DNA from 3 places in the Streptomyces sp. NPDC035033 genome. Region 3 is predicted to be linked to each of the others. Evidence: riboswitches for the same ligand, from Rfam matches in the RefSeq annotation. Region 3 holds a riboswitch; each other region holds the start of a gene.
The links. A riboswitch is a leader RNA that binds a small molecule or an ion and turns the genes downstream of it on or off. The one in region 3 is predicted to bind thiamine pyrophosphate.
Positions count from the first base shown of each region.

Region 1: it holds a riboswitch for thiamine pyrophosphate, as region 3 does, so the genes downstream of both, thiC (phosphomethylpyrimidine synthase ThiC) here and AB0E83_RS10460 (thiamine ABC transporter substrate-binding protein) in region 3, are expected to answer to the same signal.
Region 2: it holds a riboswitch for thiamine pyrophosphate, as region 3 does, so the genes downstream of both, thiO (glycine oxidase ThiO) here and AB0E83_RS10460 (thiamine ABC transporter substrate-binding protein) in region 3, are expected to answer to the same signal.

Region 1 covers NZ_JBEZUZ010000001.1:73,262-83,498, forward strand. The annotation lists gene AB0E83_RS00345 (cyclophilin-like fold protein) at 1-202, shown strand, start outside; gene hisC (histidinol-phosphate transaminase) at 218-1,315, opposite strand; gene AB0E83_RS00355 (LacI family DNA-binding transcriptional regulator) at 1,707-2,813, shown strand; gene AB0E83_RS00360 (metallophosphoesterase) at 3,144-4,556, shown strand; gene AB0E83_RS00365 (hypothetical protein) at 4,718-5,344, shown strand; gene thiC (phosphomethylpyrimidine synthase ThiC) at 5,406-7,193, opposite strand; TPP riboswitch at 7,188-7,335, opposite strand; gene AB0E83_RS00375 (YibE/F family protein) at 7,374-8,777, shown strand; gene AB0E83_RS00380 (SsgA family sporulation/cell division regulator) at 9,061-9,501, opposite strand; gene AB0E83_RS00385 (helix-turn-helix domain-containing protein) at 9,640-10,237, opposite strand, start outside.
Region 2 covers NZ_JBEZUZ010000070.1:5,998-16,234, forward strand. The annotation lists gene AB0E83_RS25035 (TetR/AcrR family transcriptional regulator) at 1-172, shown strand, start outside; gene AB0E83_RS25040 (DUF4126 domain-containing protein) at 682-1,320, shown strand; gene AB0E83_RS25045 (NAD(P)/FAD-dependent oxidoreductase) at 1,331-2,773, shown strand; gene AB0E83_RS25050 (hypothetical protein) at 2,796-3,695, opposite strand; gene metF (methylenetetrahydrofolate reductase [NAD(P)H]) at 3,750-4,664, opposite strand; gene thiE (thiamine phosphate synthase) at 4,900-5,553, opposite strand; gene AB0E83_RS25065 (Rv2175c family DNA-binding protein) at 5,632-5,997, opposite strand; gene AB0E83_RS25070 (FAD-dependent oxidoreductase) at 6,068-7,282, opposite strand; TPP riboswitch at 7,368-7,481, shown strand; gene thiO (glycine oxidase ThiO) at 7,479-8,693, shown strand; gene thiS (sulfur carrier protein ThiS) at 8,690-8,890, shown strand; gene AB0E83_RS25085 (thiazole synthase) at 8,896-9,690, shown strand; gene pknB (Stk1 family PASTA domain-containing Ser/Thr kinase) at 9,781-10,237, shown strand, end outside.
Region 3 covers NZ_JBEZUZ010000017.1:88,921-99,157, forward strand. The annotation lists gene AB0E83_RS10450 (ABC transporter ATP-binding protein) at 1-533, opposite strand, end outside; gene AB0E83_RS10455 (iron ABC transporter permease) at 533-2,146, opposite strand; gene AB0E83_RS10460 (thiamine ABC transporter substrate-binding protein) at 2,185-3,270, opposite strand; TPP riboswitch at 3,351-3,460, opposite strand; gene rlmN (23S rRNA (adenine(2503)-C(2))-methyltransferase RlmN) at 3,490-4,602, opposite strand; gene AB0E83_RS10470 (phosphatidate cytidylyltransferase) at 4,965-6,074, opposite strand; gene frr (ribosome recycling factor) at 6,074-6,631, opposite strand; gene pyrH (UMP kinase) at 6,732-7,496, opposite strand; gene tsf (translation elongation factor Ts) at 7,664-8,500, opposite strand; gene rpsB (30S ribosomal protein S2) at 8,612-9,472, opposite strand; gene AB0E83_RS10495 (M23 family metallopeptidase) at 9,730-10,179, shown strand.

The sequences.
Region 1 (10,237 bases), on a different contig from region 3:
GCTCCAGGTCGTCGATCCCGGCACGGTCGCCTTCTGGACCGAGGGCGACGCCCTCGCCCTCCCCTACGGACCGACCCCGATCTCACGGGGCGAGGAGTGCCGGCTGGCGAGCCCCTGCAACCTGCTGGGCTCGCTCGACGACGACCCGCGGATCCTGGCCACCGTCCGCGACGGCGACCCGATCCGCGTGGAACTCGCCTGATTCCCGCCGGGCCGCTCAGGCCCCCTGGCGGAAGCCCTCCGCCACCTTCAGGAACAGGTCGTTCGCCTCGGTCTCGCCGATCGTGACGCGCACGCCCTCCCCCGCGAACGGCCGCACCACCACGCCGTGCCGCTCGCACTCCGCCGCGAAGTCCACGGTCCGCTCGCCGAGCCGCAGCCAGACGAAGTTCGCCTGCGCGTCCGGCACGGTCCAGCCCTGGGCCACGAGCCCCGCGTGGACCCGCTCGCGCTCCGCCACCAGCGAGCCGACCCGCCCGAGCAGTTCGTCCTCGGCGCGCAGCGAGGCCACCGCCGCGTCCTGCGCCAGCTGGCTCACGCCGAACGGCACCGCCGTCTTGCGCAGCGCCGCCGCCACCGGCTCGTGGGCGATCGCGAAGCCGACCCGGAGCCCCGCCAGGCCGTACGCCTTGGAGAAGGTGCGCAGCACCGCCACGTTCGGCCGGTCGCGGTAGATCTCGACGCCGTCCGGGATGTCGGTGTCGCGGACGAACTCCTTGTACGCCTCGTCGATCACCACCAGGACGTCGGAGGGCACCCGGTCGAGGAAGCGCTCCAGCTCGGCCCGGCGCACCGCGGTGCCCGTCGGGTTGTTGGGGTTGCAGACGAAGATCAGCCGGGTCCGGTCGGTGATCGCCGCCGCCATCGCGTCGAGGTCGTGCGTCTCGTCCTCGGTCAGCGGCACCTGCACCGAGGTGGCCCCGCTGATCTGGGTGATGATCGGGTACGCCTCGAAGGAGCGCCAGGCGTAGATCACCTCGTCGCCCGGGCCCGAGGTCGACTGGAGCAGCGACTGGGCGACGCCGACCGAGCCGGTGCCGGTGGCGATGTGGGAGACCGGGACGCCGAAGCGGTCGGCCAGCTCCTCCGACAGCGCGGTGCAGGCCATGTCCGGGTAGCGGTTGAAGCTCGCGGCGGCGGCCAGCGCGCTCTCCAGCACGCCCGGCAGCGGCGGGTAGGGGTTCTCGTTGGAGGACAGCTTGAAGGCGGCCGGGCCGCCCGCCGCGGCCGGCTTGCCCGGCTTGTACGTGGGGATGCCGTCCAGCTCGGCGCGCAGCTTCGGGTGGGACGCGCTCGTCCCGCTGGTCTCGCTCACAGTGTGGCCTCCTCGACCGTCCGTACCGCCAATGCTTCTCACTTTATGAGGATTCACGCCCGCTGCGAATGGGCTGTGGACAACAGCCCTGCAACGCTGTGGACGACCCTCCCGCCGGGCCCGCCCGCCCGGGGGGCGCGCGGACGGGTGGCGCGCGCCGGTGGCGAGCGCCGTGGCGCGCATCCCCCGTAGAGGTGAGTTGAGACCTCTTCGAGACCTCGCCCCCTCGCCAGGCCCATCCCTCCCCACGACATCGAGTCGCATGCAAGAACCGTCAACTACCTTTGATTAAGGCATCTTTGAGCCCTGTCGACCATGCAGAAACGTGCCTGTCAACGCCTGCATATGCGGCCGTCCCCCCCACCCCTCGTCGCCCTACTATCGGCTCGCCATGACAGCAGCAGGGAAGCACCAGGTGAGCCGGGCACAGACCCGGGGAAGCCGGCAGGGCCGGGCAGGCATCCGGGACGTGGCCGCCGCCGCCGGGGTCTCCATCACGACTGTCTCCGACGCGCTCAACGGCAAGGGCCGTCTCCCGGACGCCACCCGCCGGCACGTCCGCGAGGTCGCCGACCGGCTGGGCTACCGCCCCTCCGCGGCGGCCCGCACGCTCCGCACCGGCAAGTCGGGACTCATCGGCCTGACCGTGACCACGTACGGGGATGAACCTTTCACCTTCACGGAGTTCGCCTACTTCGCGGAGATGGCCAGGGCCGCCACCTCGGCCGCGCTCGCCCGCGGCTACGCCCTCGTCATCCTCCCCGCCACCTCCCGCCATGACGTCTGGTCGAACGTCGCCCTCGACGGCACCGTCGTCATCGACCCCTCCGACCACGACCCCGTCGTCACCGAACTCGTCCGGCAGGGCCTCCCCGTCGTCTCCGACGGACGCCCGGCCGGCACCCTCCCGGTGACCGCCTGGGTCGACAACGACCACGAGGCCGCCGTCCTCGACCTCCTCGACCACCTCGCCGCCGCCGGCGCCCGCCGCATCGGCCTCCTCACCGGCACCACCACCGACACCTACACCCGCCTCTCCACCACCGCGTACCTCGACTGGTGCGAGCGGGTCGGGCAGGACCCCGTCTACGAGGCCTACCCGGCGCACGACCCGTGCGCGGGCGCCGTCGCGGCCGACCGGCTGCTCGCCCGCCCCGACCGCCCCGACGCCGTGTACGGCCTCTTCGACCCCAACGGCACCGACCTCCTCGCCGCCGCCCGCCGCTACGGCCTGCGCGTCCCCGACGACCTGCTGATCGTGTGCTGCAGCGAGTCCACCGTCTACGCCACCACCGAACCGCCCATCACCACGCTCTCGCTCAAGCCGCGCCGCATCGGCACGGCCGTGGTCCAGCTGCTCATCGACGCCATCGAGGGGGTCGAGGGCGACGGTCCGGTCGAGCAGGTGATACCGACCGAACTCATCGTCCGCACCTCCTCGCAGCGCCGCTCGCCGCGGACGACGGTCAGCCCGCCGCGCTCGCCCGCCAAGGACTGAGCACCCCCTGCCGGGCGCCCCCCCGGACACCCCCGTCGGGCGCCCCCGGACACCCCCGCCGAACGCCGGCCGCGCCGAAGGAGCGGCCGGAGGAACGAAGCGCCGTTCCGCCCCTGCCCGTGGGCGGAGTCGGCGAAACCGGCCACCCCACCGGACCCGGCCCTGGACTGGACCTTCTCAATTCGGGCGAAACAACCGGTGAACCCGGAGCGAACCCGGATTCACCACCCCTGGTGCGTCACACAGGCGGACCCTCATTCCTATGATGGGCGCACGACACCGCGGACCACCCCGACCAGGCCGGTCCGCGATGTGCAGGGCATCGCGACGGTGGTGGAGGGGTCGATGACTCAGGGGGCCGGGCAGGATCCCGTGGAGCGCACGGCGACATTGCGTGACTTCCGCGTACCCCCGTACGCCCGGGTGCCCGTGCAGGGCCACCCGGCCGAGCCGCCCGTCGCGCCCGCCGACCCCACGCTCCACCTGGGCACCCGCCCGCCCGCGTACCCCGAACCCGTCGCGTTCCCGGCACCGCCCGCGCCGATCGCTCCGGCCACCCCGGCCGCTCCGGCCGCGCACGCCGAACCGGCCCCGCGCCCCGAGCCCGCCCCGTACCAGGAGCCGGCCGCCGCCCCGTACCCGGAACCGGCCGCCGTCGTGCCGCCCGCCGCCGCCCCGCGCCCCGCCGCCGCGTACCCGGACCCGGCCCCCGTCGCGCCGCCCGCCCCCGCCGCCGCGTCCGTCCCCCCCGTCGTACCGCCCGTCGCCACCGCCGCCGGCCACCCCGGCGGGGGGTACGCCGACGAGTTCCCCGAGGGCTACACCCCGACCGAGCGCGACCTGCCGGTCATCCAGCGCGGCGACACCCTCCAGGTCCCCGTCGCCCCGGCCGCCGCGCCGGCGCCCGTCCCCGCCGGGGACGGCCCCGGCCCGCTCTACGTCGTCGGCGACGTCCACGGCTACCTCGACGAACTCGTCGCCGCCCTGCGCGCCCAGGGCCTCGTCGACGAGAACGGCGGCTGGGCCGCGGGCAACGCCCGGCTGTGGTTCCTCGGCGACTTCACCGACCGCGGCCCCGACGGCATCGGCGTCATCGAGCTCGTCATGCGGCTCTCCGCCGAGGCGGCCGCCGCCGGCGGCTACTGCAAGGCCCTCATGGGCAACCACGAGCTGCTGCTCATCGGCGCCAAGCGCTTCGGCGACACCCCGGTCAACTCCGGCGCCGGCACCGCCACCTTCCAGGCCGCCTGGCTGCTCAACGGCGGACAGAAGCACGACATGGACCGCCTCCAGGAGCACCACCTCCAGTGGATGTCCCGGCTCGACGCCGTCGTCCACGAGGACGGTCACCTGCTGCTGCACTCCGACACCACCGCGTACCTGGAGTACGGCGAGACCATCGAGGACGTCAACGAGACGGTCCACGAGATCATCCGGCGCAACGACGCCGACGAGGTCTGGGACCTCTTCCGGAAGTTCACCAAGCGCTTCGCCTTCCGCGACGAGGCCGGCCCGCAGGCCGTCCAGGAGCTGCTCGGCACCTACGGCGGCTCCCGGATCGTGCACGGCCACAGCCCGATCCCGTACCTCCTCGGCCAGGTCGGCACGGAGGACGGCGAGGAGGACTCCCGCCCGGCCGTCGACGGTCCGCACGTCTACGCCGACGGGCTCGCCATCGCCATGGACGGCGGCGTGACCATGGCCGGGACGCTGCTGGTGGTCCAACTCCCCCTGGCGAGCTGACCCTCACTCCGCGCAGCCGGGCCGGGCGAATTCCGGAAACCCCCTGTCAGCACGGACGGTCACGGCCCTACCATCGGTCTCCCCAGGTAGGCAGGCTCTCCTCCGCTTCCGCCCGGACCGCCGTGCTCCACGGCCGGTCCCGGCCCACCGAGCATCGGGGGATGCACATGAACGTGGCTCCGCACCTGCTGACCGAGGACCGCGCCGAGTACGAGCGCGTCCTCGACGACGCACTGCGCACCGCACAGGAACGGCCGGAACTCGCCGGAGCGGGGGAGCGGCTGACGGCCGCCCAGCTCCGGGTGATGGCGCTGAACGCGACGGCGCTGATCACCGCGGCGGCGGCGAGCGAGTACGAGCACTTCGTCAAGGTGCGCGAGCGGGACCGCGCCGCGTCCAACCGCCCGCGGATCCCCGCTCCCGACGAGTCCCCGGGCGCCGTCGCGGTCCTCACCGTCCTCGTCCCGGTCCTCGCCGGCACGGCCGCCGCCATCTTCCTGCTGGTCGGCGCGGTGGTGCGGCTGCTCGCCCCGGACGCCGCCCTCGGCACCACCCTGCTCACCGCCGGACTGGTCTTCGGTGCCCTCGCCGCCGCCGGCCTCCTCTGCGCCGGCGTCGGTCTCCTGCTGACGGCCCTCCGCAACAGCCCCGCCGAGACCGGTCCCCCCGACGACGAGCTCACCCGCGCCCGCGCCGCCTGGCGCCACGCCCTCCTGGAGCGCGGCATCCTCCCGTTCCTCCAGGCCGCCCTCACCGCCACCACCGACCCGGCGCCCCCGGGTCCCTGACGCGCCCCGGCCCGCGATCCCCCCGTGGACCGCGGGCCGGGGTGCGTGCGGCGGGCGGCCGCTACTCCGCCAGCGGCAGGTAGACCCTGTTCCCGGAGGCGGCGAACTCGGCGGACTTCTCGGCCATGCCGGCCTCGATCTCGTCCGCCTTCAGGTCCCCGCCGTGCTCACGGCGGATGTCCTGCGAGATCTTCATCGAGCAGAACTTCGGACCGCACATCGAGCAGAAGTGGGCGGTCTTCGCGGGCTCCGCCGGCAGCGTCTCGTCGTGGAACTCGCGGGCGGTGTCCGGGTCGAGGGCCAGGTTGAACTGGTCCTCCCAGCGGAACTCGAAGCGCGCGTCGGAGAGCGCGTCGTCCCACTCCTGGGCGCCCGGGTGGCCCTTGGCCAGGTCCGCCGCGTGCGCCGCGATCTTGTACGTGATGACGCCGGTCTTCACGTCGTCGCGGTTCGGCAGGCCCAGGTGCTCCTTGGGCGTGACGTAGCAGAGCATCGCCGTGCCCCACCAGGCGATCATCGCGGCGCCGATGCCGGAGGTGATGTGGTCGTACGCGGGCGCCACGTCCGTGGTCAGCGGGCCGAGGGTGTAGAACGGCGCCTCCTCGCAGATCTCCTGCTGGAGGTCGATGTTCTCCTTGATCTTGTGCATCGGGACGTGGCCCGGGCCCTCGATCATCGTCTGCACGTTGTGGCGCTTGGCGATCGTGTTCAGCTCGCCGAGCGTGCGCAGCTCCGCGAACTGGGCGTCGTCGTTGGCGTCCGCGATCGAGCCGGGGCGCAGCCCGTCGCCGAGCGAGTAGGTGACGTCGTACGCCGCCAGGATCTCGCAGAGTTCCTCGAAGTGCGTGTAGAGGAAGTTCTCCTTGTGGTGGGCGAGGCACCAGGCGGCCATGATCGAGCCGCCGCGCGAGACGATGCCGGTCTTGCGGCGCGCGGTGAGCGGCACGTACGGCAGGAGCACGCCGGCGTGCACGGTCATGTAGTCCACGCCCTGCTCGGCCTGCTCGATGACCGTGTCCTTGTAGATCTCCCAGGTCAGCTCCTCGGCCTTGCCGTCGACCTTCTCCAGGGCCTGGTAGAGCGGCACGGTGCCGATCGGCACGGGGGAGTTGCGCAGCACCCACTCGCGGGTGGTGTGGATGTTGCGGCCGGTGGACAGGTCCATGACCGTGTCGGCGCCCCAGCGGGTCGCCCAGGTCATCTTCTCCACCTCCTCCTCGATGGAGGAGGTGACGGCGGAGTTGCCGATGTTGGCGTTGACCTTCACCAGGAACCGCTTGCCGATGATCATCGGCTCGATCTCCGGGTGGTTGACGTTGGCCGGCAGCACCGCTCGGCCCGCCGCGATCTCCTCGCGGACGACCTCCGGCGAGACGTTCTCCCGGATCGCCACGTACTCCATCTCCGGGGTGATCTCGCCCCGGCGGGCGTACGCGAGCTGGGTCACGGCCTGCCCGGCGCGGCCCCGGCGGGGCAGCCGCGGGCGGCCGGGGAAGACCGCGTCGAGGTTCTTGAGCCCGCCGCCGCGCGGCGAGGTGTGCTTGATGCCGTCGTCCTCGGGGCGGACCGGGCGGCCCGCGTACTCCTCGGTGTCGCCGCGCGCGATGATCCAGTTCTCGCGCAGCGGGGGCAGACCCCGGCGCACGTCGGTGTCGACGGCGGGGTCGGTGTACGGGCCGGACGTGTCGTACAGCGTCACGTCCTTGCCGTTGGTGAGGTGCACCTGACGGACCGGCACCCGGATGTCGGGGCGCGAGCCCTCGACGTACCCCTTGTGCCAGCCCGGCGTGCGCGCGCCGTTCGAGTCGTTCTGGTCGGAGGCAGGCGTGCGTGCGTCCTGAATGGTCATGAGACCGAATCTCCCTACGCCGGCATTACCCGGTAACAGGTTCGGCGGTCGGCGCAGCCTCCTCCCGTACGTACGGCATGTACGCGCGTACGGTGATCAGCGCCCTCTCAGCCCGGTGCTCCGAGCTCCCGCGTGTGCAAAGGTGCCACCACGCTAGCGCCCTTCCGGGCGTGCTGAACAGTGGGCCCCCACCGTTCTTGCGATGATCGGTCGGTGACTTCCCCGCAGCAGTCCCCCGATCCGCACGGCCACGAGCACGGCACCGAGCACGGCCACGGCGCCGGACACGGTGCCGGGCACGGGCACGGGCACAGCCACAGCCACGGGCCCGCCGCGCCCGTCTCCCGCCATCTGCGAAGAGTCATCGCGGCGGTCCTGATCCCCTTCGCCACCGCCGTCCTCGTCGGGCTCGCGGTGCTCTGGCCCGGCGGCGCCCCGGCGCACCAGCGGACCGGCGTCGGTTTCGACCGGCAGACCGAGCAGGGCCGGGTCGTGGCGGTCGAGCGGGTGGACTGCAAGGACGTGAACGCGGCGCAGGTGCCGCCCACCGGGGACACCACCACCCCGCAGGGCCGCGAGGCGGTCGACGCGCAGCAGGGGCAGTGCGCGAAGGCGACGGTCGAGGTGACGAGCGGGCCGGACAAGGGACGGACCTTCACCGAGATCGTGCAGCCGGACGCCCCGCGCCAACTGGAGGAGGGGCAGGGCGTGGTGGTCGCCTACGCCCCCGACGCCCCGAAGGACCTGCAGTACTCGGTGACGGACGTGGACCGGACGGTGCCGATGGCGGTCCTCGCCGCCATCTTCGCGCTCGCGGTGGTCCTCGTCGGGCGGATGCGGGGCGTGATGGCGCTGATCGCGCTCGCGGTGAGCTTCCTGGTGCTCACGCTCTTCATCCTGCCCGCAATCCTGGAGGGTTCGAATCCGCTGGTCGTGGCAGTGGTCGGGTCGAGCGCGATCATGCTGCTCGCGCTCTACCTGTGCCACGGCCTGTCGGCCCGCACCTCGGTCGCGGTCCTGGGCACGCTGATCTCGCTGCTGCTGATCGGGCTGCTCGGGTCCTTCTTCATCGGCTGGGCCTCGCTCAGCGGCAACACCGACGACTACACCGGGCTCATCCACGGTCTCTACCCGGAGATCGACATGTCCGGCCTGCTGCTCGCCGGTGTGATCATCGGTTCGCTCGGTGTCCTGGACGACGTCACGGTGACCCAGACCTCGGCGGTCTGGGAGCTGCACCAGGCCGATCCGGGCATGGGTCCGCGCGCGCTCTACCGGGCCGGGATCCGGATCGGCCGCGACCACATCGCCTCGGTGGTCAACACCCTGGTCCTGGCCTACGCCGGTGCCGCGCTGCCGCTGCTGCTGCTCTTCACCATCGCGCAGAGCAGCGTGGGGACGGTGGCCAACAGCGAGCTGGTGGCGGAGGAGATCGTCCGGACCCTGGTGGGTTCGATCGGCCTGGTCGCCTCGGTGCCGGTCACCACGGCGCTCGCGGCACTGGTGGTGTCGGCCGACCGCCCGTCGGGGGAGGCCGGCGCCCGGCCGGCGGGCCGCGGCGGACGGCGGCGCCGCGCGAAGTGACGGACGCGCGACGGCCGTACGGGACCCGAGCGTCCTGCCCGACGGCCGTACGGGTCCGGGGTCGTCCCGCCCTGTGGGCGTACGGGGTCGGGGCGTCCGGTCCAGAGGCCGTACGGGTCCGGGGCCGTTCCGCCCTGAGGGCGTACGGGGCCCGGTCGTTCCGCCCGGAGGGCGTACGGAGTCGGGGCGTCCGGTCCGGAGGCCGTACGGATCACGCCATTCGGCCCGGTGGCCGTGCGGAGCGGTTCACCCGGTCGGCGGTCGTACGGAGCGGGGCGCGGGGTCAGGCCGGTCCGGCGCTCTCCTCGGCGAGGATCCGGCCGAGCGCGGCCTCCAGGCTGTCCTCGAAGTCGCCCAGGGCCTGCTCCTGACCGAGCGGGACGAGCTTGTCCGTGCGGTCGAGGAAGGCGACGAGCGGCGGGGCGCTGGCGCGGAACAGGGCGCGGTCCGCGCCCACCTGGAGCCGGATGGAGACGTCCGACAGGCCCTCGGGGTCGGTCGGGGCGATGTGCACGTCGCCGTCGCCGCTCGGACGGTTGATCCCGTCGAGCAGCAGCTCCCTGCCGAACGCCCAGGTCACGGGCGCGTCCCCGGGAAGGTGGAAGGTCATCCGCACCGCGTAGGGGTCCCGGGTCTCGTATCGCAGTTCGACAGGGATCTTGAAGGAGAGCTCCTCCGAAACGAGGAAGCTCATCAGGACCTCGGCCTGAACCGACTCTCGCATCATGTACCCCGCAGTAGATGGAGCAGTTGTGTAAACACAGCTGCTGAAAGCTGTGACCGAAACGGCCAGGAATGATCCCCCGTGGCCCTCTTGACGCAATCGTGCTGTACGCGCTAGCGGATCACAAGGAGTGATTTTTCAGATACTGATAGAGAAGGCGAGCGAACTGAAGAGGCTCCCGATCTCCGTACGTAGCCGCTCGACTGCTGGGAGCAACCGTTCTTCCTGGTGAAGCGGGAGGGAAATGGCCAGAGTGGCCGCCGCGGAGCCCACCGTAAGGGGGATGGCCGCGCAAACCGTGCCGAGCGCATATTCCTGACGCTCCACCAGGGGCTCCATTCGCCCCAAACCGCCCAAACGCTCCAAAAGCACCCGCCGGTTACGCACCGTGTACGGAGTGATGGCTTCCACCGGGTGGCGGTCAAGGTGGTCTTGACGAGATCTCAGATCGAGTTGGCTGAGCAGGCACTGCCCGATCGCGTGGGCGTGACCGGTCTCCCGGAAGTCGGCCCACTCCTCCACCGCGGGGGAGTTGAGGGTGTCCGCGACGGAGATCAGTTCGATCTCGCCGTCGCGGTAGAGGGCGAAGTAGACCGGCACGCCGAGCGCGTCCCGCCAGTGGGCGAGGGAGTCCTCGATCTTGATGCGACGATTCTGCACAGCTCCGCCGCCGGCCAGCCGGGTGGCCGCCTCGCCCAGATAGAACGCACCCTTGTCGCGGAGCAGATAGCCCTCG
Region 2 (10,237 bases), on a different contig from region 3:
GGCGGGCGAGCTGAGCGAGGAGATCGACGTCCAGCTGACGGCGGCGGCGCTGGTGGGCATGGTCCTGGTCGCGGCGCTCGACTGGAAGGCCTTCCAGAGCGAGCGGTCCCTCGACGACGTCCACGCGGCGCTGTCGCTGCTGCTGCACGGGCGGGTGGGCGGGGGCCGCTGAGCCCGGATCCAGGATCCAGGATCCAATATCCGGGACCCGATGTCCTGGACCTCGGGTACTGGATCCAATATCCAGGACATTGGATGCGGGATCCGATGTCCGATGTCCCGGACATCGGATCCAAGATCCGGGATCCAAGATCCAAGATCCAAGATCCGGGATCCGGGATTTTGGACCCCCGGTCCCGGACCCACCATCCGAAAAACGAAAAGCGCCGGTCCCGCGAGGCTCGATCCCCCCGAGCCACGCCGGACCGGCGCTTCCTTCGTACACCCCCGTGCACGTCCCCCGTACCGGCAGGCGCGCGGCCCCGTTCCGCCGCCCCGTGTCGGCGGTGCGGAGCCGCGCCCCTTCCGTGGGCTCCACTCTCTCCTCCGGGGGGCCGTTCCCCCATCCGCGCGGGTACTCATCTCGGCGTCTAGGTACGGGTACTCAGGCGCCGCGCCGGAGCCCGGCCGGAGCGGTCCGCACGGGTGACGGACAAGCGCCGTCTCGTTACGATCGCGAGCGTGTCCGTACTCCCCCTGGTCTTCACCAGCGGCTGGGCGAGCGGGATCAACGCGTACGCGGTGGTCCTGCTCCTCGGCGTCTTCGGCGCGACCGGGCTCACCGACGAGGTGCCCGAGGCGCTCCAGCGCACGGATGTCCTGATCGCGGCCGGCGTGCTGTTCCTGTGCGAGGCCGTCGCGGACAAGATCCCCTATGTGGACAACGTGTGGGACTCGGTCCACACGGTGATCCGGCCGGTCGCGGGGGCCGTGGTGGCGGCCCTGCTCGCCGGCGAGAGCGGTTCGCTGCCGGAGCTGGCGGCGGGGGCGGTCGGCGGTTCGACGGCGCTGATGAGCCATCTGGTCAAGGCGGGGACCCGGATGGCGGTGAACACCTCGCCGGAGCCGTTCTCCAACATCGTGATCAGTACGGGCGAGGACCTCGCGGTGGCGGGGGTCATCACCTTCGCGCTCTTCCATCCGGTGGCGGCGGCGGTGATCGCCGCCGTGCTGCTGGCGCTCGGGGTGTGGCTGCTGGTCTTCCTGGCCTCGCGGATCCGGCGGTTCCGGCGCCGCCGGGCCCAGCGCCGCGAGGAGCGCAGACTGGCCGCGGCCGGGGGCGGGCCACCTGCGGGCGGCCCTGTCGGCGGAGGCCGATAAGGTCCCTGACATGGGACGGATTGTGGTGATCGGCGCGGGTCTCGGCGCCATGGCGGCGGCCGCGCGGCTCGCGGTCGCCGGACACGCGGTGACGGTCTACGAGCGGACGTCGACGTACGGCGGCGCGGTGGGCCGCCTCGAGCGCGACGGCTTCGCCTTCGACACGGGACCGGGGCTGCTGCACCTGCCGGCGGTCTACCGCGACCTGTTCGTGAAGACCGGGAAGAAGCCGCTGGAGGAGTGCGTCGACCTGCGCCAGGTCGACCCGGCCGCCCGGCACGTCTTCGCCGACGGCACGCGCGTGGACCTGCCGAACGCCTCCCGGGCGGGCACGCTCGCCGCCCTGGACGCGGCGCTCGGCGCGGGCGCGGGCGAGCGCTGGGGCGACTTCCTGGTGCGGGCCCGCGAGGCGTGGGACCGCACCCGCCGCCCGCTCCTGGAGGAGCCGCAGCCCGCCGCCCCGAAGGCGCTCGCCCGCGAGCCGTACCCGGCCCTCAAGGCGGGCCTGCTGCGCCGCCCGACGCGGACGCTCGCCCGGATCGGGGAGCGCGAGCTGAGGGACCCCCGGCTGGTCGCGCTGCTCGACTCGTACGCGGAGGCGTACGGCTTCCCGGCGGCCGCCGCCCCGGCGTCCGCCGCCGTCCTGCCGTACATGGAGCAGACCTTCGGCAGCTGGTACGTGGCCGGCGGCATGCGGGCGCTCGCGGACGCGGTGTACGAGCGCTGCCGGGAGCGGCGGGTGGAGTTCGTCTTCGACGCGCCCGTCGACGACGTGCTGACCGAGGGCGAGCGGGCCGTCGGGGTGCGGCTGGAGTCCGGCGAGGCGGTGGAGGCGGACCACGTGGTCGTCGGCGCGCCCGTGCCGGAGCTCTACCGCGAGCAGGTCCTGCCGTGGCAGTACAGCGACGAGTGGACGCACTTCCAGCGGCACGGCACCAGCCGTCTGACGGTCCTGCTGGCCCTCCGCGGGGCCCGTGAGGAGGGGGCCGTGCACCGCACGGTCGTGCACGGGGCCGGAGATCCGCTGCACACGCCCACGGTGACGGTCCTGCGGCCGGACGATCCGGCGCTGCGGCCCGACGCGGACCACGAGTCGGTGACGGTGTCCATGATGCTGGACCTGGTGCCGGAGGAGGACTGGGCGGAGCTCGCCGACCGGATGGTGGAGGCCGCCGCGTCCGCGGTGCCGGGCCTCGCCGAGCGGCTGCTCTGGCGGGAGGTCCGCACCCCGGAGGACGTGCGGGAGGCCACCGGGACGGCCGAGGTGCCGGGCCCGGCGCTGGCGTCCGCCCGGGGGGACTGGCTCCCGGCGCCCAACCTCTCCCCCGTCCCCGGCCTCTACTTCGCGGGCGGCTGGTCGCACCCGGGCGGCGGGCTCGCCCACGCGGGCATGTCGGGCGCGCTGGTGGCCGGGCTGATCGTGGAGGGCGCGGACTTCCGCGGCTCGCAGTGACCGGGCCCGGCCGGGCGGGGCCTCAGTAGCGGTACTGGGACCGCTCGTCCGGGTGCGGCTCGTGGCCGTACTGCCCCGGGGCCTGCGCCTGGGGCGGCTGCGCGTCGGTGTCGCGCTGCTGCGGGACCCAGACGCCGCCGGGCGGGGTGTCGTAGGTGTACGAGGGGGCGTAGGGGTCGCCGTAGTACGAGGTGTACTGCTGGCCGTCCGTGCCGGGGCCGATGTACGGGTCGGAGTAGGCGGCATACTGCTGCGGGCCGCCGGCGGTGCCGTAGTCGTAGCCGGGCTGCTGCTCGTAGCCGGCGGCGTAGGGGTCGTACGCGGGCGTGTTCAGGCCGGCGGGGGCGTGACCGCCGGGGGCGTAGGGGTCGGCCGGGTAGGCGCCGGTCCCGTGGCCGGAGGCGGCGTAGGAGCCGGTGTCGTAGGAGCCGGTGTCGTAGCCGCCGTACGCGGGGGCCTGGGCGGTCCGGTCGTGCTGTCCGCCGCCGTAGACGCCGTACTGACCGGTGTCCTCAGGCAGGGGCTGCGGCTCGTGGACGGAGGTCGGCTCGTCGTGGCCGGCGCGCGGTTCCCCGGCGTCCGGGCCGTCGCCCTCGTAGGAGAGGCCGGAGACCTCCAGGGTGGGGCCGGCCTCGGAAGCCGCCTTGCGGCGGCGGCTGGCGCCGGGGTTGCCGCCGATCGCCCAGCCGGTGGAGAAGCCGCGGCGGAAGGAGAGGGTCACGAAGGTCTGGCCGACGGCGAAGCCGACCGCGCCGGTGATGATGACCGCCACCGAGGGCAGCAGCACGCCGACGACCACGCCGAGGAAGCCGCAGAAGGCGAGGATGCGCCAGCGCAGCCGCGCCTTGTACTGGAGCAGCACCTCGCCCAGCAGCCAGAGGGCCACCAGCCCGAACGCGATGTAGAGGACCGTCCACCCCATGCCCCGCCGCCCCTCTCTACGGCCACCGCCGCGGGTCGGGGCGGGTACGACCGGTCAGGACTGCTGGTGCAGTCCGAGATTCTCGTAGATCTCGAGCGTCGCGGTGGAGCTGTTGAGCGTGATGAAGTGCAGACCGGGGACACCCTCGGCCAGCAGGCGCGCGCAGAACTCCGTCGCGAACTCGATACCGATGGAGCGTACAGCGGCGGGATCGTCCTTGACCGCGAGGATGCGTTCTTTCACATCCGCCGGGAAGGCCGCGTTGCTGAGCTGGGGCAGCCGGTCGAGCGTCTTCACGTTCACGACGGGCATGACCTCGGGGATGATCGGGGTCTCGCAGCCGGCCTTCTCGACGCTGTCGCGGAGCCGCAGGTAGTTCTCGGGGTCGAAGAACATCTGGGTGACCGCGTAGTCGGCGCCGGCCCGGCACTTGTCGACGAAGTGCCGGATGTCGGTGTCCCAGTCGGTGGACCGGGGGTGCATCTCCGGGAAGGCGGCGACGCCCACGCAGAAGTCGCCGGACTCCTTGATGAGACGGACCAGGTCGGCGGCGTAGCGGACGCCCTCGGGGTGCTCGACCCAGTCGCCCAGCGGGTCGCCCGGCGGGTCGCCGCGCAGCGCCAGCATGTTGCGGATGCCGGCGTCGGCGTACTGGCCGAGGACGTTGCGCAGCTCGGCGACCGAGTGGTCGACGGCGGTGAGGTGGGCGACCGGGGTGAGGGTGGTGTCCGAGGCGATCTTCTGGGTGGCCTTGACGGTGCCGCCGCGGGTGGAGCCGCCGGCGCCGTAGGTCACGGAGACGAAGCTGGGGCCGACGGCCTCGACGCGGCGCATGGCGTTCCAGAGGACCTGCTCGCCCTTGGGCGTCCGGGGCGCGTAGAACTCGAAGGAGTACGACGTGCCGGAGGCGAGGATCTCGCGGACCGTGCGGGCGCGGTCCGTACGGACGGAAGCGGTTCCAAGGGCCATACGGGCAGGTTAGACGGGGTCCAGGTGGCCGAGGAAACCGCGTCCGAGTAGTGGACAGCTTTTCGGACACCGGTACGAGGCCGCTCCCGCGCGCCTGGACGAAGCTCCGGACCGCGCCCGGGGCCGCCGCCCGGCCCGGGCGCCGCTCCGCCCCGGTCCCGGTCGGACCCGTCGTCGGGCCCGGGCGCCGGTCCGTTCCCGGCCCCGGTCCCGCGCCCGGTCCCCGTCGTCCGGCTCAGGCGCCGGCCCGCTCCCGGACGCGCTTGGCGAGGGAGGCGGTGGCCGCGGCCGGGTCGTCGGCCTCGGTGATCGCGCGGACCACGACGATCCGGCGGGCGCCGGCGTCCAGCACCTCGTCGAGGTTGCCCTCGTCGATGCCGCCGATGGCGAACCAGGGGCGGTCCTGGGCGAGTCCGGCCGCGTACCGCACCAGGCCGAGGCCGGGGGCGTACCGGCCGGGCTTGGTGGGGGTGGGCCAGCAGGGGCCGGTGCAGAAGTAGTCGACGCCGGGTTCGGCGGCGGCCGCGGCCACCTCGGACTCGGCGTGACAGGAACGGCCGATCAGCACCTCGTCGCCGAGGATCGCGCGGGCGGCGGGGACGGGCAGGTCGCCCTGGCCGAGGTGGAGGACGTCGGAGCCGATGGCGTGGGCGACGTCGGCCCGGTCGTTCACGGCGAGGAGCGTGCCGTGCCGGCGGCAGGCGTCGGCGAACACGGCGAGGTGCTCCAGCTCCTCGGCGGCCTCCATGCCCTTGTCGCGGAGCTGGACGACGTCGACGCCGGAGGAGAGCACGGCGTCGAGGAAGGCGGGCAGGTCGCCCTGGCGCTTCCGGGCGTCGGTGCACAGGTAGAGCCGGGCGTCGGCGAGCCGCTCACGAGGCGTAGGCATGGTGGTTCCCCCCGTCGGGTGGTGCCGGTGGCGCGGCGGCGGACCGCCGCGGCACCGGCTCGGTGGTGGTTCGGTGCGTCAGACGGCGAGCGCCTGGGCGCGGCGCTTCACCTCCGTGCCGCGATTCTCGCCGAGGGCCTGCGCGGGGGTGCCGGGCAGGGTCGGGTCCGGGGTGAAGAGCCACTCCAGCATCTCTTCGTCGGTGAAGCCGTCGTCCTTCAGGAGGGTCAGGGTGCCGGCGAGGCCCTTGACCACCTTGCCGTCCTGGATGAAGGCGGCGGGCACCTGGAGGGCGTTGTTCTCTCCGCGGCGCACGGCGATCAGCTGGCCCTCCTTCACCAGCTGCCGCACACGCGTCACCTCGACGTCGAGCATCTCCGCGATGTCGGGGAGGTAGAGCCAGGCGGGGACGAGAGCATCGATGTTTGCGTCAATCTCGGTCACGGGACAAGCCTGCCATCCGGGACCGACAGCCGGTAGTCGGACCCGTCCCCACCGCCTCCGTACGGGGGTGCTAGAGGGCGGCGGACTTCAGCGGGACGGCCGGGTCGGCGGCGCGCTCGGGGTCGACGGGGGTGCCGGCCTCGATGAGCCTGCGCCCCTGGGCGAGGTCGCGGGGCCGGCCGACGGCCAGCAGCGCCACCGGCACGCCGGCCCGCAGCCAGAGCACCGACCAGGAGGCGCCGGACGGGTCGCCGCGCCGGACCAGCGCGTCGGCGCCGGCGTGGTGGCCCGCGTACTGGACGAAGCGGCCGAACTGCTCGGACCAGAAGTACGGCACGGGGTCGTACGGCTCCGGGGCGGCGTCCAGGATGTCGGCGGCGACCGTGCGGGGGCCCTGGAGGGCGTTGTCCCAGTGGTGGACGAGGAGGCGCTCCCCGTAGCGGGCGGAGGGGAAGGAGGCGCAGTCGCCGACCGCGTACACGTCGGGCAGGGAGGTGCGCAGCCGGTCGTCGGCGGTGACGGCGCCGCTCGGGTCGAGGGCGATGCCGGAGCCGGCGAGCCAGTCGGTGGCGGGGCGGGCGCCGATGCCGACGACGACGGCGTCGGCGGGCAGTTCGCGGCCGTCGGCGAGGACGACGGCGCCGGGCCGGACGGTGTCCACGCGCGCGTGGGTGAGGAGTTCGGCGCCGCTCTCGGCGTACCAGCCGGCCATGGAGGTGGTGACCTCGGCGGGCAGGGCGCCGGCCAGCGGCAGGGCCGAGGCCTCGACGACGGTGACGGCGCAGCCGGCCTCGCGGGCGGCGGTGGCGAACTCGGCGCCGATCCAGCCGGCGCCGACCACGACGACGGCGTGCCGGTTCTCCAGGACGGGGCCGAGGCGGACGGCGTCGTCGAGGGTGCGCAGCAGGTGGACGCCGGGGACGCCCTCGGAGCCGGGGAGGGTGAGCGGGTGGGCGCCGGTGGCGAGGACGAGGACGTCGTACGGGACGGGTCCCGCCTCGGTGTCCAGTTCGTGGTCGGCCGGGCGCAGTCCGGTGACGTCCAGGCCGAGCCGGAGGTCGACGCCGAGGGAGGCGAAGTCGACGTCGAAGGCGGAGTGCTCGGCCTTGCCGAGGAGGACCGCCTTGGAGAGCGGGGGCCGGTCGTAGGGCTGGTGGGGTTCGGCGCCGATGAGGGTGACGGGGCCCTCGAAGCCCTGCTCGCGCAGGGCGACGGCGGTCTGCACGCCCGCCATGCCCGCGCCGACGATCACGACGTGCCGCTGGGTCTGCTTCTGCTCGCTCACCCGTCCACCTTACGCATCTGACATACCGTCAGGAAGGGAGGCCCTCTGTGGCGCCCCGCCGACGGCGGCTAGGGTGGCGGTCACACACACCACTCGCGGGAGCCCGGACGCACCGGGCTGAGAGGGAGGCTGACCGGCCTCCGACCGTACGAACCTGATCCGGGTCATGCCGGCGAAGGGAGGGGCGGTCACGCCCATGCGTTCTTCCGACAGCACCGGAACGCGCTCTTCCGGGAGCGCCGACAGCGGTGCGCACACCGACGTCCTCGTGGTCGGGGGCGGCATCATCGGCCTGGTCACGGCCTGGCGGGCGGCCCTGCGCGGGCTGGCCGTCGCGGTCGTCGACCCCGAGCCGGGCGGCGGCGCCGCGCGGGTCGCGGCCGGCATGCTCGCCGCCGTCACCGAACTCCACTACGGCGAGGAGACCCTCCTCGGGCTCAACCTGGCCTCCGCCGCCCGCTACCCCGCCTTCGTCGCCGAGCTGGAGGAGGCCACCGGCCTCGACGTCGGCTACCGCGCCTGCGGCACCCTGGCCGTGGCGCTCGACGCCGACGACCGGGCCCACCTGCGGGAACTGCACGCCCTCCAGACCCGCTGCGGGCTCGCCTCCGAGTGGCTGAGCGGCCGCGAGTGCCGCCGCCTCGAACCCATGCTGGCGCCCGGGGTGCGCGGCGGGCTCCGGGTGGACGGCGACCACCAGGTGGACCCGCGCCGGCTGGCCGCCGCGCTCCTCGTGGCCTGCGAGCGGGCCGGGGTGGTCTTCCACCGGGCCCTCGCCGCGCGGCTCGCGGTGGCGGGCGACCGGGCGCGCGGCGTCGTCCTCGGCGACGGCACGGAGCTGGCCGCCGGCCAGACCGTCCTCGCCGCGGGCAGCCTCAGCGGCCGGCTCGCGGGCGTGCCCGCGGCGGTCCTGCCGCCGGTCCGCCCGGTGAAGGGCCAGGTCCTGCGGCTGCGGATCCCCGCCCCGTACGCCCCCTTCCTCTCCCGCACCGTCCGGGCCGTGGTCCGCGGCAGCCACGTCTACCTCGTGCCGCGCGAGAACGGCGAGCTGGTCGTCGGCGCCACCAGCGAGGAGCTGGGCTGGGACACCACGGTGACCGCGGGCGGGGTGTACGAGCTGCTGCGCGACGCCCACGAGCTGGTCCCCGGCCTCACCGAGCTGCCGCTCACCGAGACCCTGGCCGGGCTGCGCCCCGGCTCCCCCGACAACGCGCCGCTGCTCGGGCCGAGCGCCCTGCCCGGCCTCCACCTGGCCACCGGCCACTACCGCAACGGGGTCCTCCTGACCCCCGTCACCGGCGACGTCATGGCGGAGGCGCTGACCACCGGCCTCCTCCCCGACGAGGCGCGCCCCTTCTCCCCCCGCCGCTTCCCCACCGTCCTGTCCGCACCCCAGGAGCAGCCCGCATGAACGTGTCCGTGAACGGCGAGCCGCGCACGCTCGCCGGCCCCGTCTCCCTGGCCTCCCTGGTCGCCTCCCTCACCACCGCCCCCTCCGGCGTGGCCGCCGCCGTCAACGAGACGGTGGTGCCGCGCGGCGAGTGGGCGACGACGGCGCTCGCCGACGGCGACCGGGTCGAGGTCCTGACCGCGGTGCAGGGGGGCTGAGCACGATGTCCGACGACGTGTTCGTCCTCGGCGGTGCGGAGTTCTCCTCCCGCCTCGTCATGGGCACCGGCGGCGCCCCCAGCCTGGACGTCCTGGAGCGCGCCCTGGTGGCCAGCGGCACCGAGCTCACCACGGTCGCCATGCGCCGCCTCGACCCCACCGTGCAGGGCTCGGTCCTCTCCGTCCTGGACCGGCTCGGCATCCGCGTCCTGCCGAACACGGCGGGCTGCCACACCGCCGGCGAGGCCGTCCTCACGGCCCGCCTCGCGCGGGAGGCGCTGGGCACGGACTGGGTCAAGCTGGAGGTGGTCGCGGACGAGCGGACCCTCCTCCCCGACGCGGTGGAGCTGCTCGACGCGGCGGAGACCCTGGTGGACGACGGCTTCACCGTCCTGCCGTACACCAACGACGACCCGGTCCTCGCCCGGAGGCTGGAGGACGTCGGCTGCGCCGCGATCATGCCGCTGGGCTCCCCCATCGGCTCCGGCCTCGGCATCCGCAACCCGCACAACTTCGAGCTGATCGTGGAGAAGGCCGGCGTCCCGGTGATCCTCGACGCCGGCGCGGGCACGGCCTCGGACGCGGCGCTCGCGATGGAGCTGGGCTGCGCGGCGGTGATGCTGGCCTCGGCGGTGACCCGTGCGCAGGAGCCGGTCCTGATGGCCTCGGCGATGCGCCACGCGGTCGAGGCGGGCCGCCTCGCCCGCCGCGCGGGCCGCATCCCCCGCCGCCACTTCGCGGAGGCTTCCTCCCCGGCGGAGGGCCGCGCCCGGCTGGACCCGGAACGCCCCGCCTTCTGACCCCGGCGGGGCGCGGGGTACGTCACAGGCGTGCTGCGGTCGGGACCCGGCGGGCGGGCCGTGTCCCTACCGGCTCGTAGACTCGACGCCGTGGACACGACCCTTCAGGACCCCCTCGTCGGTCGGCTGCTCGACGGCCGCTACCGCGTGGACGCGCGCATCGCCGTCGGCGGGATGGCCACGGTCTACCGGGCCGTCGACACCCGCCTCGACCGCGTCCTCGCGCTCAAGGTGATGCATCCCGACCTGGCGGCCGACGCCGCCTTCGTCGAGCGGTTCATCCGCGAGGCGAAGTCGGTCGCCCGCCTCGCCCACCCGAACGTGGTCGGGGTCTTCGACCAGGGCGCCGAGGGCGCGTACGTCTACCTGGCGATGGAGTACGTCTCCGGCTGCACCCTGCGCGACGTGCTCCGCGAGCGCGGCGCGCTCCAGCCCCGCGCCGCGCTGGACGTCCTGGAGCCGGTGCTCGCCGCGCTCGGCGCCGCGCACCGGGCCGGGTTCGTGCACCGGGACATGAAGCCGGAGAACGTGCTGATAGGGGACGACG
Region 3 (10,237 bases):
AAGAGCGCCCGCAGCTCCACCACGAGCCGTTCGCGCAGCCCCCGGTCCAGCTGCCCCAGCGGCTCGTCCAGCATCAGCAGCCGCGGCCGGGGCGCCAGCGCCCGGGCCAGCGCCACCCGCTGCTGCTCGCCGCCCGACAGCGCGGCGACCGACCGCCGCCCCGCGCCCGGCAGTCCGACCAGGCCGAGGAGCTCCTCGACCCGCGCGGCCCGCTCCTCCTTCGGCACGCCGCGCATCCGCGGCCCGAAGGCCACGTTCCCGGCGACGTCCCGCTGCGGGAACAGCTGGTGGTCCTGGAACATCAGCCCCACCCCGCGCCGGTGCACCGGCACCCCCGCCTGGTCGGCGCCGGCGAGCAGCACCCGCCCCGCGGCCAGCTCCTGGAGCCCGGCGACCGCCCGCAGCAGCGTCGACTTGCCGGACCCGCTCGGCCCGAGCACGCACACGATCTCGTGCTCGGCGACCTCCAGGTCCACCGCGTCGAGGACCGCCCGCGCCCCGAACCGTACCGTCGCTCCCTCAAGGGTCAGCATCAGAACTCCCCGGTGGTCCGGTCGGTCCGCAGCCGCTCCAGGAGCAGCAGGGAGACCGCGCACACCACCATCAGAATCGTCGACAGGGCCATCGCCTGCCCGTGGTTGAGCTCCCCCGGCCGGCCCAGCAGCCGTGCCACGGCGACCGGCAGCGTCGGATTGTCGGGCCGGGCGATGAAGACGGTCGCGCCGAACTCGCCGAGCGAGACCGCGAAGGCGAACCCGGCCGCGATGAGCAGCGCCCGCCGCACCAGCGGCAGGTCCACCTCCCGCCACACCCGCCACGGCGAGGCCCCGAGGACCGCCGCCGCCTCCCGCAGCCGCCGGTCCACCGCCCGCAGCACCGGCAGCATCGTCCGCACGACGAACGGCACGCCGACCAGCGCCTGCGCGAGCGGCACCAGGATCCAGCTGGCCCGCAGGTCGAGCGGCGGCTCGTCGAGGGTGATGAGGAAGCCGAAGCCGACGGTCACCGCCGACACCCCGAGCGGCAGCATCAGCAGCGCGTCGAAGCCCCGCACCAGCCGTCCCGCGCGCCTGGTGAGCGCCGCCGCCGCGAGCCCGCCGATCACCACGGCGATGGCCGTGGCGGCGACCGCGTACCGCAGCGAGTTCCCGACCGCCTCCAGCGGCGGCACCAGGAACGTGCCGGCCTCGTCGAGCGTGCCGAGCGCCCGGTAGTAGCGGAGCCCGTACCCCTCCGGCGTCGCGAAGGAACGCTCCACCAGCACGCCCAGCGGCAGCAGGATCAGCACCGCCACCGACGCCAGCACCCCGCCGAGCAGCGCCCACTGCCCGGCCCCGCGCGGCCTGCGCGCGGTCTGCTCCGGGGAGACGAGCCGCAGCGCGGTCTCCCGCCGCCGGGCCGTCCGGGCCTGCACGGCGAGGATCGCGCCGACCGCCGCGAACTGCGTCAGCGTCAGCACGGCGGCCGTCCGCAGGTCGAGCAGCCGGGCCGTCTGCCGGTAGACCTCCGCCTCCAGCGTCGTGTACGCGTCCCCGCCGAGGATCTGCACGACGCCGAAGGAGGTGAAGGTGAAGAGGAAGACCATCAGCGCGGCCGCCGACACCGCCGGCACCAGCGCCGGCAGCGTCACCGTCCGCCACGCCGTCCACCGCGAGGCGCCGAGCACCCGGGCGGCCTCCTCCTGGCGCGGGTCGAGCTGCGCCCACAGCCCGCCGACGGTCCGCACGACGACCGCGTAGTTGAAGAACACGTGCGCGAGGAGGATCGCCCACACGGTCTCGTCGAGCCGCAGCCCCCACAGCTCGTCGGTGAACCCGCCCCGGCCCACCAGCGCCAGGAACGCGGTGCCGACGAGGACGGTCGGCAGCACGAACGGCACGGTGACGACGGCCCGCAGCGCCCGCTTCCCGGGGAAGGCGAAGCGGGCGAAGACGTACGCCCCCGGCAGCGCCACGAGGAGCGTGAGCCCGGTGGAGGCGGCCGCCTGCCACACCGTGAACCAGAGGACGTCGAGGATGTCCGGCCGGCCCAGGACCGTCCCGACCGCGCCGAGGTCCCAGGCGCCGCCGGGCCGCAGCCCGCGGTCGACGATCGACACGACGGGCCAGGCGAAGAAGACGGCGAAGAACGCGACGGGCAGGACCATCAGGCCCAGCCGCGCCGCGCTCCCCCGCCGGTCGCGCGTCACCTGAGGAGCGACGACCACTGCTGGATCCACGCCTCGCGCTTCTCGGCGATCTTCTCCGGCGCCATCGTCTCCGGCTTCTCGATCACCACGCCGTGCCGCGTGAACAGCTCCGGCAGGGCCGCGTCCTCCGCCACCGGGTTCACGAACATCTGGAGCGGCATGTCGTCCTGGAACTTCTTCGAGATCAGGAAGTCGATCAGTGCCTTGCCGCCCTCGGGGTTCTTCGTCCCGTTCAGCAGCCCCGCGAACTCGATCTGCCGGAAGCAGGTGCCGGCGGACACCCCGGTGGGCGCCTCCTTCGGCCGCGGGTCCGCGTACAGCACCTCGACCGGCGGGCTGGAGGCGTAGGAGACGACCAGCGGGCGGTCGCCCTTGGCCTCCTTGCCGCCGGCCGAGCCGGAGAACTCCTGGTTGTAGGCGAGCTCCCAGCTGTCGACGGTCTTCACGCCGTTGGCCTTCAGCTTCGACCAGTAGTCCTGCCAGCCCTCGTCGCCGTACTCCGCGATCGTGCCGAGGAGGAAGCCGAGGCCCGGGGAGGACCGCTCGGGGTTCTCCACCACGAGGAGGTCCTTGTACTCCGGCTTCGCCAGGTCGTCGAAGGTCTGCGGCGGCGCCAGCTTCTTGTCGGCGAAGTACTTCTTGTCGTAGTTGACGCAGATGTCGCCGGTGTCGATCGGGGTGACCCGCTCGTCGAGCTTGAAGGCGTCCGGGATCCGGTCGGCGCCCTTCGCCTCGTACTCCACGAAGATGCCGTTGTCGACGGCGCGGGAGAGCAGGGTGTTGTCGACGCCGAAGAAGACGTCGCCCTGCGGGGAGCCCTTGGTGAGGATCTCCTTGTTGACGGCCTCGCCCGCGTCGCCGGCCTTCAGCACCTTCACGGTGAAGCCGGTCCGCTCCGTGAACTCGGCCAGCACCTCCTTGGAGGCGTTGAAGGAGTCGTGGCTGACGAGGGTCACGGTCTTCGGCGCGGGCCCGCCGGACTTGCCCGCGGCCTCGCGGGCGTCCTCCGTGGAGCAGGCGGTCAGGGCCGTGACGCCGAGCGCCGCGGCCAGCGCGGCGGCGGCGGCCTTCTGGGTGTGCATGTGTGGTCCTCCTGGGTGGGACCAGGAAGAGACGCGGCCCCGCCCGCGACCGGGGACCGGACGCGGGCAGGGCGCAACAGCTCGAGGTACGACCGAACTTCCTACCCAGAATGACCTGGGCGAGGTTCAGAGGGTCTGCGGTCTACGGTCACCGCACTCTCAGCGCTGTGGCGCTCCCCTGTCGGAATATGCAGATGTGTTCGAGCACAGGGTACAAGGTCAGCGTTCGGCGGCGGCGAGCTGTCCACAGGCGCCGTCGATCTCCTGGCCCCGGGTGTCCCGGACGGTCACCGGCACGCCGTGCCGGGCGATGGCCTCGACGAACGCCTTCTCGTCCTCCGGCCGGGAGGCGGTCCACTTCGAGCCCGGCGTCGGGTTCAGCGGGATCAGGTTGACGTGCACCCGCTTGCCCTTGAGCAGCTTGCCCAGCAGGTCGCCGCGCCACGCCTGGTCGTTGATGTCCCGGATGAGGGCGTACTCGATGGAGATCCGGCGCCCGGACTTCTCGGCGTACTCCCAGGCCGCGTCCAGCACCTCCCGGACCTTCCAGCGGGTGTTCACCGGCACCAGCGTGTCCCGCAGCTCGTCGTCGGGGGCGTGCAGGGAGACCGCGAGCCGGCACTTGAAGCCCTCGTCGGCGAAGCGCAGCATGGCCGGCACGAGGCCCACGGTGGAGACGGTGATGCCGCGCTGCGACAGGCCGAGGCCGTCGGGCTCGGGGTCGGTCAGCCGGCGGATGGCGCCGACGACCCGCTTGTAGTTGGCGAGCGGCTCGCCCATGCCCATGAAGACGATGTTCGACAGGCGCGCCGGTCCGCCGGGCACCTCGCCGTCGCGCAGGGCGCGCATGCCGTCGACGATCTGGTGCACGATCTCGGCGGTCGACAGGTTCCGGTCGAGGCCGGCCTGGCCGGTGGCGCAGAACGGGCAGTTCATGCCGCAGCCGGCCTGCGAGGAGATGCACATGGTCACCCGGTCCGGGTAGCGCATGAGCACCGACTCGACGAGCGTGCCGTCGTGCAGCCGCCACAGCGTCTTGCGGGTGGTGTCGTCGTCGCACGAGATGTGCCGCACCACCGACATCAGGTCGGGCAGCAGCTCCCCGGCCAGCTTCTCCCGCGAGGCGGCCGGGATGTCCGTCCACGCGGCGGGGTCGTGCGCGTACCGCGAGAAGTAGTGCGTCGACAGCTGCTTGGCGCGGAACGGCTTCTCGCCGATCGCGGCGACGGCCTCCTTCCGCTCGGCGGGCGACAGGTCGGCGAGGTGCCGCGGCGGCTTCTTGGCTCCGCGCGGGGCGACGAAAGTGAGTTCTCCGGGCAGCGGACGAGCCACGACGGCGTCTCTCCTCAAACAGGCACGAGGTCGGACGTCCCGCGACGGCGGGGAGCACGGCAGGGCGGTGCCGGAGCGACCTCACTGGACCGTCCCCGCGGCGGCGAGGACGACGAAAGGGCCCGGGACGCACGTCCCGAGCCCTTCCAGAGTACCCGCTGCGCGTCAACCCGTTCCGACGAAGAGCGCCAGCGGCGAACCGCTCGGCCCGTGCCCACGAACAGCGCCGGCAGCAGCCACACCACCGGCGCCGTCGGCAACAGCGAGTCCAGCCGGTCCATGCTGTACCGACGTGCGACTCCGCCGCGTGGCACCGCGGCCGGGAAGCAGGCCCCGCCGAACAGGACCCACCACCCGGCCGGTCAGCCCGTGCCCACGAACAGCGCCAGCAACAGCCACACCACCGGCGCCGTCGGCAGCAGCGAGTCCAGCCGGTCCATGATGCCGCCGTGGCCGGGGAGCAGGGTGCCCATGTCCTTGATGCCGAGGTCCCGCTTGATCATCGACTCGCCGAGGTCGCCGAGCGTCGCGCTCGCCGCCACCGCCAGGCCGAGGAGCAGGCCCTGCCACCAGGTGCCGCCGTCGATGAGGAACTGCATGCACAGCGCGCCGGCCGCCATCGCGAAGGCCACCGCGCCGAACAGGCCCTCGCGGGTCTTGCCGGGGCTGATCCGCGGCGCCAGCTTGTGCTTGCCGAACCGCCAGCCGACCGCGTACGCCCCGGTGTCGCTGACCACCGTGAGCAGCAGGAAGGTCAGCACCCGCCACGGCCCGTCGTCCGCGGTGAGCAGCAGCACCACGAAGGTCGCCAGGAAGGGCACGTAGAAGGCGGCGAAGACGCCCGCCGTGACGTCCTTCAGGTACCCCTCGGGGGGTTCCGTCATCCGCCAGACGAGCACCGCGAGCGCCGTCAGGGCCATCGCGACCCAGGCGCCCTCGGGGCCGCGCACGTACCCGGCGACGACCATCGCCGCGCCGCCGACCGCGAGCGGCACCAGCGGCGCCTTGATCGCCTTGCGCTCCTGGAGCCGGGAGGTCAGCTCCCACAGGCCGACGACCACGGCGACCGCCACCACGCCGACGAACGCCGGCTTCCAGATGAACAGCGACGCGATGATCACGGCTCCGAGACCGACGCCGACCCCTATGGCCGCGCCCAGGTCCCGGCCCGCGCTCTTCTTCTGCCGCGGCGCGGGGGCCGGGGACGGCGGAGGAGGCGGGACGGGGCCGGGCATGGGCTCCTGCGGGTGCTCGTGCGGGGTCTCGTCACGGAACAGGGGACCGCCCGGCTGGGCGGCCCCCCGTCCGTGTCCGTCCTGGAATCCGCCGGCGGGTACGTCGGGCACGATGGGCATGGGGCGAGTCTGCGCCGCCTGGTGCCGATCGTGGGCGGGACCCGCCGGGGCAGGCCCCTGGTCGGGTCCGCCGAGACCTGAACCGGCCGCCGGCGCCCCCCAGGATGAGTCGTTCATCAGACCTCGAGGAGCTCGGCTTCCTTGTGCTTCAGCAGCTCGTCGACCTGCGCGACGTACTTCGCGGTGGTGTCGTCGAGCTCCTTCTCCGCGCGGCGGCCCTCGTCCTCGCCGACCTCGCCGTCCTTGACGAGCTTGTCGATGGACTCCTTGGCCTTGCGGCGCACCGAGCGGATCGAGATCTTGGAGTCCTCGGCCTTGCCCTTGGCGACCTTGATGTAGTCGCGGCGGCGCTCCTCGGTCAGCTCCGGGAAGACCACACGGATGATGTTGCCGTCGTTGCTCGGGTTGACGCCGAGGTCCGAGTCGCGGATGGCCTGCTCGATGTTGCGCAGCGCGCTCTTGTCGAACGGGGTCACCACGGCCATGCGCGGCTCCGGCACCGAGAACGAGGCCAGCTGGTTGATGGGGGTGAGGGCACCGTAGTAGTCGGCCACGATCTTGTTGAACATCGCCGGGTGCGCACGGCCGGTGCGGATCGCGGCGAAGTCCTCCTTGGCGACCACGACGGCCTTCTCCATCTTCTCCTCGGCCTCGAGGAGGGTCTCTTCGATCACCACTTGCTCCTGCGTGTCGTCGCGTTGTGTCCTGCACGGTGTACGACCGGCAGGGCTGTCGTCCAGCCCCGTACGGGGCGGTTCCCGGTTGGGGTCGGGCTCAGGCCCGGGTGCCCTGGTCGCTCACGAGCGTGCCGATCTTCTCACCCGTCACGGCGCGCGCGATATTGCCCTCGGCGAGCAGTTCGAAGACGAGGATCGGGAGCTTGTTGTCGCGGCACAGGGTGATGGCGGTGGCGTCGGCGACCTTGAGGTCGCGGGCGATGACCTCGCTGTACTCCAGCGCGTCGAACTTGACCGCCGCCGGGTTGGTCTTCGGGTCGGAGTCGTAGACGCCGTCCACGCCGTTCTTGCCCATGAGCAGGGCCTCGGCGTCGATCTCCAGGGCGCGCTGGGCGGCGGTGGTGTCCGTCGAGAAGTACGGCATGCCCATGCCGGCGCCGAAGATGACCACGCGGCCCTTCTCCAGGTGGCGCACGGCGCGCAGCGGGATGTACGGCTCGGCGACCTGGCCCATGGTGATGGCGGTCTGGACGCGCGAGTCGATGCCCTCCTTCTCCAGGAAGTCCTGGAGGGCGAGGCAGTTCATCACGGTGCCGAGCATGCCCATGTAGTCGGAGCGGGCCCGGTCCATGCCGCGCTGCTGGAGCTCGGCGCCGCGGAAGAAGTTGCCGCCGCCGATGACGATGGCGATCTCGGCGCCGTCGCGGACGACGGCCGCGATCTCACGCGCGATGGCGTGCACGACGTCGGGGTCGACACCGAGACCGGTACCGCCGGAGAACGCCTCCCCGGACAGCTTCAGCATGTAGCGGCCGAGCTTCTTGCCGCTCTTGTCGTCGCCCTGTACGGCGCCCTGGTTCATGGAGATCTCCTCGTGCACATACGAAGAAGGCCATTGCCTTGGGTCCCTCGTGGGTTTCCCGTACGGCAATGGCCTCCTCGTCACATCTGCGGTCGTCCCGCGCGGGGCGGGACGACTGTCTCAGACCCTACCCGGGTCCGGTGTCCGTCGCGTGTGGGCGAACGGACTCAGATGCCGACCTTGATGCGGGTGAAGCGCTTCAGGGTGACACCGGCCTCGTTGAGGACCTGCTGGACGGACTTCTTGTTGTCCAGGGCGTACGGCTGGCCGAGCAGCGTGGCGTCCTTGAAGAAGCCGTTGACGCGACCCTCGACGATCTTGGCGATCGCGGCCTCGGGCTTGCCCTCGGCGCGGGTGGTCTCCTCGGCGATGCGGCGCTCGGACTCGACGACCTCGGCCGGGACGTCCTCACGGGTGAGGTACTTCGGCGCGAAGGCGGCGATGTGCTGGGCGACACCCTTGGCGACCTCGGCGTTCTCCTTGTCGAACTCGACGAGGACACCGATCTGCGGCGGGAGGTCCGGCATGGTGCGGTGCATGTACGCGGAGACGTAGCCGTCGGCGTACGCGGCGAAGCGGTCGAGGACGATCTTCTCGCCGAGGTTGGCGTTGGCCTCGTCCACGAAGGCCTGCACGGTCTTGCCGGGCTCGATCTCGGAGGCGAGCAGGGCCTCGATGTCGGCCGGCTTGGTGGCGGCGACGTGGGCGGCGAGGGCGTCGGCGACGGCGAGGAACTTGTCACCCTTGGCGACGAAGTCCGTCTCGCACTTCAGCTCGACGAGGACGCCGGAGGTGTTGTCGTCGGCGATGAGGGAGACCACGGCGCCGTTCTCGGCGGAGCGGCCCTCACGCTTGGCGACACCCTTCTGGCCCTTGATGCGCAGGGCCTCGACGGCCTTGTCGACGTCGCCGTCGGCCTCTTCGAGGGCCTTCTTGCAGTCCATCATGCCGGCGCCGGTGAGCTCACGGAGCTTCTTGACGTCAGCGGCGGTGTAGTTCGCCATGAGTCTGTTTCTCTCTCGAAGTCAGAAAGATCTACGAAGATCTGCGGCGGGACGGCGGGGGCTTCGTGAGCCCCCGCCGTCACCTCCGAGGTGTTCCGGAGTGCGGAAGGGTCAGGCCTGCTCGGCGGCCGGGGCCTCGGCCTCGGCGGCCTTCTCGGCCTCGGCGGCCGGGGCCTCGGCGGCCTCGTCCTTCTTCTCGCCCTCGAGCAGGTCGCGCTCCCACTCGGCGAGCGGCTCGCCGGCGGCCTTCTCGCCCGGCTTCGAGTCACCGGTCGCGGCACCGGAACGGGCGATGAGGCCCTCGGCGACGGCGTCGGCGATCACGCGGGTGAGCAGGGTGACGGAGCGGATCGCGTCGTCGTTGCCCGGGATCTTGTAGTCGACCTCGTCGGGGTCGCAGTTGGTGTCGAGGATCGCGACGACCGGGATGTTGAGCTTGCGAGCCTCGCCGACGGCGATGTGCTCCTTCTTGGTGTCGACGATCCAGACGGCGCTCGGCACCTTCTGCATCTCGCGGATACCACCGAGGGTCTTCTCCAGCTTGGCCTTCTCGCGCGAGAGGACCAGGAGCTCCTTCTTGGTGAGACCCGAGGCCGCGACGTCCTCGAAGTCGATCTGCTCGAGCTCCTTGAGGCGCTGCAGACGCTTGTAGACGGTCGAGAAGTTGGTGAGCATGCCGCCCAGCCAGCGCTGGTTCACGTAGGGCATGCCGACGCGCGTCGCCTGCTCGGCGATGGCCTCCTGGGCCTGCTTCTTCGTACCGACGAACATGACGGAGCCGCCGTGGGCCACCGTCTCCTTGACGAACTCGTAGGCGCGGTCGATGTACGACAGCGACTGGAGCAGGTCGATGATGTAGATGCCGTTGCGCTCGGTGAAGATGAAGCGCTTCATCTTCGGGTTCCAGCGACGGGTCTGGTGACCGAAGTGGACGCCGCTCTCCAGCAGCTCCCGCATCGTGACGACGGCCATGGCCGTATCTCCTTGGGTTTCTCGGTTGTGTTCCTGACGCCCCGGCGCGCCGTGCCACGAAGGACCGAAAGGCGCTGCCACCACGCTCTGGGAGACGAGTGGCGGGGCGTGCGAAGTCGACCCGGTGACCCGGGTCGCCATAGGAAGTGTACGGGACCCCGGGAGCGCCGGGTGACGGCACGGTCCACAGGCAGCCACTTGTCCACAGAAAACCGCCGCCCCCGTCACCCTCGCCCCGCACCGGGCACGCTCGCCCCATGCACACGACGACACTCCTGCTCGCCCTGGCCCTCTGCTGGCCCCTCGGCCCGCCCGCCCCCGACGTGGTACGCCCCTGGCGACCCCCCGCCGGCCCCTATGCCCCCGGCCACCGCGGCATCGACCTCGCCGCCCCCGAAGGCGCCACCGTCCACGCCCCCGCCGCCGGCACCGTCACCTTCGCCGGCCCCGTGGGAGGCCGCGGCGCCCTCACCCTCACTCTCCCCGGCACCGGCACGCCCCCGCTCCGCACCACCTTCACCCCCGTCACCCCCCTCGTCCCCGCCGGCACCCGCGTCACCGCGGGCACCCCCCTCGCCCGCGTGGCACCGGGAACCCACTGCCCCCGCTCCTGCCTCCACTGGGGCCTCCTCCGCGGCGAGCTGTACCTCGACCCGCTGACACTCCTGCGCGGAGGACCGTCACGCCTGCTGCCGCTGACGGAGTGAGCGGGAGAGACGGGAGAGAGGGGTCCGGGGAGGGGGAGGGGTGGGTGGGGTGTTTCAC